DNA from 3 places in the Kitasatospora sp. NPDC048298 genome. Region 3 is predicted to be linked to each of the others. Evidence: predicted binding sites of a transcription regulator. Region 3 holds the regulator's gene; each other region holds the start of a gene.
The links. The regulator HrcA, encoded in region 3, represses chaperone genes, less so after heat shock. The targets are predictions, from matches to a motif close to TTNGCACTCNGNNNNNCNGAGTGCNAA.

Region 1 (3,271 bases), on a different contig from region 3:
GCGCGCCCACCGGTCAGCGCAGTGGCGTGACCAGCGCGTCGCGGATCTCGGTCAGTAGCTGGACCTCCTTGAGCTCGGCCTCCGCCGCCTTCTCGGCGGCGGACTTGCGGTGGGCCGCCAGCTTGTTCATGGGCAGGATCAGAACGAAGTAGACGACCGCCGCGGTGATCAGGAACTGGAGCGCGGCGCTGAGCACGGATCCCCACAGGATGAGGACCCCGGACGTGACCTCGCCGGTCGGGCTCACCTCGCAGGGCCCCTTGAGGCAGGAACTGTAGGACGCGAGGTCCTTCGCTCCGAAGACGCCGACGATCGGATTGATCACGCCTTTGACGAAGGCGTTGATGATGGCGGTGAAAGCCGCGCCGATGACCACGGCCACGGCGAGTTCGACGACATTTCCACGCAGCAGGAATTCCTTGAAGCCCTTCATGCCGCCTCGAACGACGAAGCCGCATTCCGGTTACGGGTGATCTTCCAGAGTCTCGGATTGACAACCCGTCCGGACCAGCGAGCCCCCGTGCGGCGGCGGCAGACCCGCCCGCGCGGGCCCCAGCGCCAGCGCCGCCGCCGTTGCGAGCAGCGCCAGCGCGGGCACCCCGGCCCGCCGTCGCACCGCGCTGCGCCAGCGGTGCCACCCGCCGCACCCGCGCCGGATCGGTGGGAAGCTCGGCAGCTCCTGCCGGGGCGGCACGGCGGGGGCGGGCAGCGGAAGGGAGAAGCTCACGGTCGTCATCGACGCACCTCCGGGTGTCGGCGGGCCGGCCCCTCGCGGACCGGACGAGCCACACGATGGGCGTTTCCGTCGAACTCCGGAAGTCCTTTCCCCAGGCCTGTGGACAACTCGGCCCTGTGGACGAGTTCGTCCACCCACGAGAGTGATGCGGGCCGGTCCGGCTTGACCGGATGCCCGTGCGGAGGCATGCGGAAAGGCCCGCCGCCCCGCGCGGAAGCGGGGTCGACGGGCCTTTCCGAGGACTGCGGGCCGTCCGGGCCGATGCCGGCGCCGAGGTCAGCTCGCGGCCGGAGCCGGGCTGGACGAGGTCGAGGAACCGGAGCCCGACGACGACGAAGACGAGGTCGTGGACGTGCTGGACGACGTCGAAGAGGTCGACGACGACCCGGCGCCCACCGAGCTGCTGGAGGAGGAGCGGCTGTCGGTCCGGTAGAAGCCGGAGCCCTTGAACACGACGCCCACGGCCGAGAAGACCTTGCGGAGCCGTCCCTGGCAGTCGGGGCACGTGGTCAGCGCCTCGTCGGTGAACTTCTGCACCGCCTCCAGGCCGCTGCCGCACTCGGTGCACTGGTACTGGTACGTGGGCACTTGTCTTCCTCCTGGCACTCTCGCCTGATGAGTGCTAACGATGGTCAATGATGCGGTATTCCGCGGGATCAGTCCAGCGACTCCGGTGTGAGATGGGCCGGGCCCGGCCGCCGGACCGCCGCCCGCTCAGCCCTTGGCCGCGCCCACCAACCGCCCGACACCACCGCGCTCCGTCGAGCCGGAGCCCGAGTCGGAGCCCGAGCCCGCGCCCGAACCGCCGGTCGAGCCGGAGTCCGATCCGGCACCCGAGCCGTCGGCCGGAACGTCCCCCGGCGCCACCAGCAGGTGCCGCAGCGAGAACAGCGCGACCAGCCCCAGCCCCGCCCCGATCACCGGCACCAGGAACCCGGTCGAGGGCCCGTGCCCGTCGATCAGCCGGCCCGCCGCCATCGAGCCGACGGCCAGGCCGAGCCCGATGGCGCCGGTCAGCCAGGTGAAGGCCTCCGTCTTGGCCCCGTCCGCGACCAGCGTCTCGACCAGGGTGTAGCCGCTGATCAGGGTCGGTGCGATGGCCAGCCCGCAGACCAGCCCGGCGACGGTCAGTGCGACCAGGTTCGGCATCGCCCACAGCACCGAGCAGCCCAGCACCAGCAGCGCGTAGCTGATCAGCATCCGCTGCTGCACCGGTCGCCGCCAGGCGACGACGCCGTACAGCACACCGGCCAGCATCGAGCCGCCGGCGAAGATCCCGTACACGGTGCCGCCGGCGTCGTGCTGTCCGACCGAGTCGGCGAAGGCGTTCACCGACACCTGCATGCCGCCGAACACCGCGCCGACCCCGAGGATGGACCCGGCCAGCAGCCGGACGCCGGGGGAGGCGAGCGCCGAGGCGCGCTTGGTGCCGGGCTGGGGCACGATCCGGGCCGGGGCGGTGCGCCGCTGGGCGGCGAAGGCCAGGCCGCCGACGAGGGTCAGCCCGGCCTCGGCGACCAGGGCGGTGGCCGGGTTGGCGAGGGCGGCGATGCCGGAGGCCAGGATCGGGCCGACCACGAAGGTGAACTCGTCCGTCACGGACTCGAACGCGAACGCGGTGCTCACCCGGGCCGCGGAGGTCTCGGAGGCGCCGTCCGCGGTGAACCTGGCGACCCAGCGGGCCCGGACCATCGCGCCGACCTGCGGCACGCTCGCACCGGCCGGGACGGCGGCCAGGAACAGGCTCCAGGCGGGCGCGTGGCCGAGCGCCAGCGCGATCAGCACGCCGACCGAGACCGCGTGCACCAGGACGGTCGGCACGAGCACCGCGGCCTGGCCGTAGCGGTCCGCGAGCCGCCCGGTCTGCGGCCCGATCAGGGCCTGGGCGACGGCGGCGACCGCGGTGACCGTACCGGCGGTGCCGTACGAACCGTGGGTCTGGGTGACGAGCAGCAGGATGCCCATGCTGAGCATCGCGTACGGCAGCCGCGCGACGAGGGCGGGGAACAGGAACGTCCAGGCCCCGGGGGTGCGCAGCAGCTCGCCGTACCCGACACGGGCGGGGGCCGGAGCTGCGGGGGTGGTGGCCGCGTGGTCCGCGGCGGTGTCGACCGTTCGGCGCGCCGTCACGGTCGGTCCTTCCTGCTGCCTGGTAGCGCGGCAGGGCATGGTGGAGCCCCGACGGCGCCGAGAGTCGTCCTCTCGCGCGTCGACCGGGGTAGATACCGGGTCGGGCCGGCCTGGTGGCCGGGGACCGGACCGCGGCCGCCGAGCGGTCGCGCCAACTCTGCGTCAGGCAGATGCTGGGGGTGGTCTAACGATGGTTATACGGCTGGTGGGGCCAGCATACAGTTACGCGCGTAGACACCGCCAGCCGCCCCCGCCCCCCGACTCCCGCCCCCCGGCTCCTGGGCGGAAGGCCCGGGAGCCGGGGGGTCGGGGAGCCGGGGCCCGGGAGCCGGGGCGGCCCAGGCTCACCGCCCGTTCAACCACCCCGCGAGCTTGCCGCCCTTGTCCACGGCCCGCAGCCGCCGC
Region 2 (3,271 bases), on a different contig from region 3:
CAGCACGTCCAGGCCGACCTGGTCGAGCTTGAGGCCGACCTCCTCGGAGATGACCTGGCCACCGGTCAGGACGGCCAGGTCGCCGAGGATCGCCTTGCGGCGGTCGCCGAAGCCCGGGGCCTTGACGGCGACGGCGTTGAAGGTGCCACGGATCTTGTTCACGACCAGGGTCGACAGCGCCTCGCCGTCGACGTCCTCGGCGATGATCAGCAGCGGCTTGGAGGCACCGCCCTGGAGGATCTTCTCCAGCAGCGGCAGCAGCTCCTGGATGGAGGAGATCTTGCCCTGGTTGATCAGGATGTACGGGTCCTCCAGGACCGCCTCCTGCCGCTCCGCGTCGGTGACGAAGTACGGCGACAGGTAGCCCTTGTCGAACTGCATGCCCTCGGTGAAGTCCAGCTCCACGCCGAAGGTGTTCGACTCCTCGACGGTGATGACACCGTCCTTGCCGACCTTGTCGATCGCCTCGGCGATCAGCTCGCCGACCTGGGTGTCCTGCGCGGAGAGGGACGCGACGGCGGCGACGTCGTCCTTGCCCTCGATCTCGCGGGCGATGGACAGCAGGTGCTCGGAGACGGCGGCGACGGCCTTGTCGATGCCCTTCTTCAGGGCGGCCGGGCCGGCGCCGGCGGCGACGTTGCGCAGACCCTCGTTGACCAGGGCCTGGGCCAGCACGGTGGCGGTGGTAGTGCCGTCACCCGCGACGTCGTTGGTCTTGGTGGCGACCTCCTTGACGAGCTGCGCGCCAAGGTTCTCGTACGGGTCGTCCAGCTCGACCTCACGGGCGATGGTGACACCGTCGTTGGTGATGGTCGGGGCGCCGAACTTCTTGTCGATGACGACGTTGCGGCCCTTGGGGCCGATGGTCACCTTGACGGTGTCGGCCAGCTTGTTGACACCGCGCTCCAGCGAGCGGCGGGCGTCCTCGTCGAACTGCAGGATCTTCGCCATGTTCCCTATTCCCTCGGGGCTGCGGCCGGCCCACCGGCCGCCGAACTACGTGAACCAACAACCACGCCCCGGGCCACTGTCACGGAGGACACGGATCCGGGGCGGGTCGGGACGTCTTTACTTCTCGATGATCGCGAGAACGTCGCGGGCGGAGAGCACCAGGTACTCCTCGCCCTGGTACTTCACCTCGGTGCCGCCGTACTTCGAGTACAGGACGATGTCACCCACGGCGACGTCGAGCGGCAGACGCTGGCCGTCCTCGAAGCGGCCCGGGCCGACGGCCAGGACGACGCCCTCCTGGGGCTTCTCCTTGGCGGTGTCCGGGATAACCAGGCCGGAGGCCGTGGTGGTCTCGGCGTCGAGCGGCTGGACCACGATGCGGTCCTCGAGCGGCTTGATGGCAACCTTGCTGCTGGTGGTCACGTCCGAGCTCCCCTTCGGAGATTACGGGGTTTTCTAACGGGTAGGGGCGATCCTGCGGGCCTGCCGTCGCGGGGGTCAGACACGCGTCGTCGCGTTAGCACTCTCCTGGTGGGGAGTGCCAAGGACGACCATAGGGCCGTGTTAGCACTCAGTCAACCAGAGTGCCAACGGCGCGCCCTGGGGCCCCCGGTTCCGCGGATGAGTAGCCGTACTCATGTGCGACGCCGCCCGCCCCGACAGACTCCCTGCCATGACTCCGATCCCGGCCCGCATCGACCCGTCCAGGCTCAAGGACGCGGCGCTCTCCCTGCTGGCACTGCCGCTGCTGGGAGCCGCGCTGCCGTTCGTCGTCTTCTCCTTCGTCGTCTGCCTCGGCAGCGGCCCCGGCCACGGGGACGACGGGGACGGGCTCATCTGGGCCTTCCTCGGCATCGGGATGCTGGCTGCCCCGGTCGTCACCCTGGCCGTGGGCCTCGTGGTCGCCTTCCGCACCCGGCGGTCCGGCTACCGCCTCCTCCCCGTCACCGCAGCGCTCTCCCCGCTCATGCTGCCGGCGGTCTTCTCCTCGGGCGTCCTGTGGCGGTGACGACGCCCGGCGCGATCGTGATCGCGTTCCTCCCCGGCCGACCGGCGAGAATGGCCCCGTGGACACCGAGAACCTCCAGCCGCTGCTGACCCCCGAGGGCCAGGCCCTGCTCGCCGAGCTGCGCGAGTTCACCCCCGAGGAGGAGCTGGCGCTGGCGACGCGCCTGCGGCGGGAGCACCCGGCGGAGCTGGTGTCGGCGGCGTTCGGGCAGGCGCGGCTGCGGCAGCGGGCGCGGGCGAAGTTCGGGGCGGACGCCGACCTGATGTACTTCACGCCCAACGGAGTCGAGCAGTCCACCCGGCGCAGCGTCGCCGAGTGGCGGGCGCGGCGGTTCGCCGACCTCGGCGTACGGCGGCTGGCGGACCTGTGCTGTGGCATCGGCGGCGACGTGCTGGCGCTGGCCCGGGCGGGCATCGAGGTGCTGGCCGTCGACAAGGACCCGGCGGCCTGCGCCGCCATCGCGGCCAACGCCGCCGCGCTGGGCCTGGCCGAGCTGGTCGAGGTGCGCTGCGCGGACGTCGCCGAGGTGGACGTCACCGGCTACGACGCGGTGTTCACCGACCCGGCCCGGCGCACCTCGCGCGGCCGGGTGTTCGACCCGGAGGCGTACGCCCCGCCGCTCTCCTGGGCGATCGAGGCGGGCCGGCGGACCCCGATCGGCGCCCTGAAGGTGGCCCCTGGCATCCCGCACGAGGCCGTGCCCGAGGACGCCGAGGCCGAGTGGGTCTCCGACCACGGCGACGTCAAGGAGGCGGTGCTCTGGTTCGGCACCCGGGCCGCGAGCCCGCACCGCGCCACCCTGCTGCCGCAGGGCGCCAGCCTGACCGGCGGCGACCTGCCCGACCCGCCGGCCGGCCCGGTCGGGCGCTACCTGTACGAGCCGGACGGCGCGGTGATCCGGGCCCACCTGGTGGCCGAGGTGGCCGGGCAGGTGGGCGGCCGGCTGATCGACCCGAAGATCGCCTACCTGACCTCGGACGAGCTGGTCGCCACCCCGTACGCGCACGCCTTCGAGCTCACCGACGTGCTGCCGTTCAACATCAAGAAGCTGAAGGCGCTGCTGCGCGAGCGCGCGGTCGGCACGGTGGTGATCAAGAAGCGCGGGATGGCGATCACCCCGGAGGAGCTGCGCCGCCAGCTCAAGCCCTCCGGGCCGAACACCGTCACGGTGATCCTCAGCCGCACCGACCACGGACCGCTGATGATGCTGGGGCAGCCCGTACGGGCTGCTCAGGACGCGGGCGCCTGGACGTAGTCCTCCAGCCGGGCCACCGAGAAGCCCTGCTCCTGGATCCGGGCCAGCAGGTCGCC
Region 3 (3,271 bases):
ACGGACACACGGAAGGGGTGCCGGGGGCCCTGGCCCCCGACACCCCTCCACGGACGACTACCGGCCGTTGAAGGCGTCCTTCAGCCGGGAGAAGAGGCCCTGCTGGCCCGGTGCGAACTGGCCGGACGGGCGCTCCTCGCCGCGCAGCACCGCGAGGCGGCGCAGCAGCTCCTCCTGCTCGGCGTCGAGCTTGCTGGGCGTCTTCACCTCGACGTGCACTATCAGGTCGCCCCGGCCGCCGCCGCGCAGGTGGGTGATGCCCCGGCCGTGCAGCGGGATCGACTGGCCGGACTGGGTGCCGGGCCGGATGTCGACCTCCTCCAGGCCGTCCAGGGTCTGCAGCGGCACCTGGGTGCCGAGCGCGGCCGCCGTCATCGGGATGGTGACGGTGCAGTGCAGGTCGTCCCCGCGCCGCTGGAAGATGTTGTGGGTGGTCTCGGCGATCTCGACGTACAGGTCGCCGGCCGGGCCGCCGCCGGGGCCGACCTCGCCCTCGCCGGCCAGCTGGATCCGGGTGCCGTTGTCGACACCGGCCGGGATCTTGACGGTCAGGGTGCGGCGGGCCCGCACGCGGCCGTCGCCGGCGCACTCCGGGCACGGGGTCGGCACGACGGTGCCGAAGCCCTGGCACTGCGGGCAGGGGCGGGAGGTCATGACCTGGCCCAGGAAGGACCGGGTGACCTGGGAGACCTCGCCCTTGCCGCGGCACATGTCACAGGTCTGCGCCGAGGTGCCGGGGGCCGCGCCCTCGCCACTGCAGGTGGTGCAGGTGACGGCGGTGTCGACCTGGAGCTCCTTGGTGGTGCCGAAGGCGGCCTCCTCCAGGGTGATCTCCAGCCGGATCATGGCGTCCTGGCCGCGGCGGGTGCGCGAGCGCGGGCCGCGCTGGCCGGCCGCGGCGCCGAAGAAGGCGTCCATGATGTCGGAGAAACCGAATCCCGCCGCGCCGGCCCCGAAGCCGCCCGCACCGCCGCCGCCCGGGGACAGCGGGTCCCCGCCGAGGTCGTAGACCTGACGCTTCTGCGGGTCGGAGAGCACCTCGTAGGCGGCGTTGATCTCCTTGAACCGCTCCTGCGTCTTCGGGTCCGGGTTGACGTCCGGGTGCAGTTCGCGTGCCAGGCGCCGGAACGCCTTCTTGATCTCGTCCTGCCCCGCATCCCGTCGGACGCCGAGTACCGCGTAGTAGTCCGTGGCCACCAAATGCTCCGCTTGTTCCGCCTGTAGTAGTGCTGCGACTGGACGCCGCCGTCGGAGGCCCGACGGCGGCCCTTGCTAGGACTCGGCCAGGATCTGGCCCACGTACCGCGCCACCGCTCGCACCGCCCCCATTGTGCCCGGGTAGTCCATCCGGGTCGGACCGATCACACCCAGTTTCGCCACGCTCTCGTCGCCCGAACCGTAGCCGACCGAAACGACCGAGGTGGAATTCAGCCCCTCGTAGGCGATCTCCCGCCCGATCCGGACCGTCATCCCGGCGTCCGCGGTCTCACCCAGGAGACGGAGCAGGACGACCTGCTCCTCCAGGGCCTCCAGCACCGGCTGGATGGTGAGCGGGAAGTCGTGCCCGAAGCGGGTCAGGTTGGCCGTACCGGCCAGCATGATCCGCTCCTCGTTCTGCTCGGCGAGCGTCTCGAACAGCGTCGCCAGGACCGTGCTGACGGTCGGCCGGTCGGCCTGCTCGAACTGCGCCGGCAGCTCCTCCAGCAGCTCCGGGACCTCCGGGAGGCGCCGGGCGACGGCTCTCGCGTTGATCCGGGCCCGAAGGTCCGCCAGCACCGTCTCGCCGACCGGGCCCGGGCAGTCGACCATCCGCTGCTCGACCCGGCCGGTGTTGGTGATCAGCACCAGCATCACCTTGGCCGGGGCCAGCGCCACCAGCTCGATGTGCCGGACGGTGGAACGCGTCAGCGACGGGTACTGCACCACCGCGACCTGCCGGGTGAGCTGGGCGAGCAGCCGCACGGTGCGGGCGACCACGTCGTCCAGGTCCACCGCGCCGTCCAGGAAGTGCCGGATGGCCCGGCGCTCGGGGGCGGTCATCGGCTTGATCTCGGCGAGCTTGTCGACGAAGAGGCGGTACCCCTTGTCGGTGGGGATGCGGCCGGCGCTGGTGTGCGGCTGGTGGATGTAGCCGTCCTCCTCCAGCGCCGCCATGTCGTTGCGGACGGTCGCCGGGGAGACCCCGAGGTTGTGCCGCTCCACCAGGGCCTTGGAGCCGACCGGCTCCTCGGTGCCCACGTAGTCCTGCACGATCGCGCGGAGCACCGCGAGCTTGCGTTCGTCCAGCTGGCGGACCTCACCGGCCATGGGGCACGCACCTCCGTCCTCGCACGTCGTCCGACCGTGTCCCTCGCTGCGGGCCGTTCCAGGGGCCCTCGGCCTTGGCACTCTGAACGTACGAGTGCCAGAACCGTACCTGCCAGTGTACGGCCCGGGTCCTGTGGCAGGAACGGCCCGACCGGGGTGATCCTCCCCGCAGTTCCGGACACGGCCCGCGGGGCCCCGCCGGTTCGATCCTCCCGGCGCCGGAGTGGTGCCGGGAAGCCGTCCGGGTGGCAGCATCGAAAGCGACGGCGAACGGAGGAGCAAGCGATGTCGAGCTCGGGCCAGCACACCCGTTTCGCGCCCGACCGCGGCCTGACCGGCCGCATGGTCGCGACGATGTTCGTGATCGGGCTGCTGTACGTCGGTTTCACCGGCCTGCTGATCGCGCTGCTGCGCGGCGCCTGGCCACTGATCGTCCTGATCTCCGGCGGGCTGTTCGTGGCCCAGTTCTGGTTCAGCGACAAGATCACCGAGCGGGCGATGGGCGCCCGCCAGGTGTCCCCGGAGCAGTTCCCCCAGCTGCACGGCACCGTCGACCGGCTCTGCGCCCTCGCCGACATGCCCAAACCCCGGGTGGCGGTCGCCGACAACGACATGCCGAACGCCTTCGCCACCGGCCGCAACCCGCAGAACGCGGTGGTCTGCGTGACCACCGGGCTGCTGCGCCGGCTGGAGCCGGAGGAACTGGAGGGCGTCCTCGCCCACGAGCTGTCGCACGTCGCCCACCGGGACGTCGCGGTGATGACGATCGCCGGCTTCCTCGGCGTCCTCGCCGGGGCGATGACCCGGATCGCCGTCTACGGCGGGTTCATGGGCGGCGGGCGCAACAACAACGACCAGAACGCGGCCATCCTGGCGCTGATCATCCCGCTGGTGTCGATCGTCGTCTACGCGATCAGCTTCCTGCTCACCCGGCTGCTGTCCCGCTACCGCGAACTGGCCGCGG

Region 1: ACGF0D_RS10390 (FmdB family zinc ribbon protein) is a predicted target of HrcA. The motif match lies at 1,336-1,362, and genes of this name have one in related genera.
Region 2: groES (co-chaperone GroES) is a predicted target of HrcA. The motif match lies at 1,516-1,542, and genes of this name have one in related genera.

Annotation. Positions count from the first base shown of each region.
Region 1 is NZ_JBICYZ010000009.1:97,513-100,783, reverse strand. It holds gene mscL (large conductance mechanosensitive channel protein MscL) at 14-433, opposite strand; gene ACGF0D_RS10395 (hypothetical protein) at 464-736, opposite strand; gene ACGF0D_RS10390 (FmdB family zinc ribbon protein) at 1,013-1,324, opposite strand; gene ACGF0D_RS10385 (MFS transporter) at 1,451-2,866, opposite strand; gene ACGF0D_RS10380 (potassium/proton antiporter) at 3,211-3,271, opposite strand, start outside.
Region 2 is NZ_JBICYZ010000007.1:101,617-104,887, reverse strand. It holds gene groL (chaperonin GroEL) at 1-951, opposite strand, end outside; gene groES (co-chaperone GroES) at 1,069-1,374, opposite strand; gene ACGF0D_RS08640 (hypothetical protein) at 1,625-1,960, shown strand; gene ACGF0D_RS08635 (SAM-dependent methyltransferase) at 2,019-3,215, shown strand; gene ACGF0D_RS08630 (polysaccharide deacetylase family protein) at 3,191-3,271, opposite strand, start outside.
Region 3 is NZ_JBICYZ010000038.1:23,028-26,298, reverse strand. It holds gene dnaJ (molecular chaperone DnaJ) at 58-1,197, opposite strand; gene hrcA (heat-inducible transcriptional repressor HrcA) at 1,273-2,307, opposite strand; gene htpX (zinc metalloprotease HtpX) at 2,593-3,271, shown strand, end outside.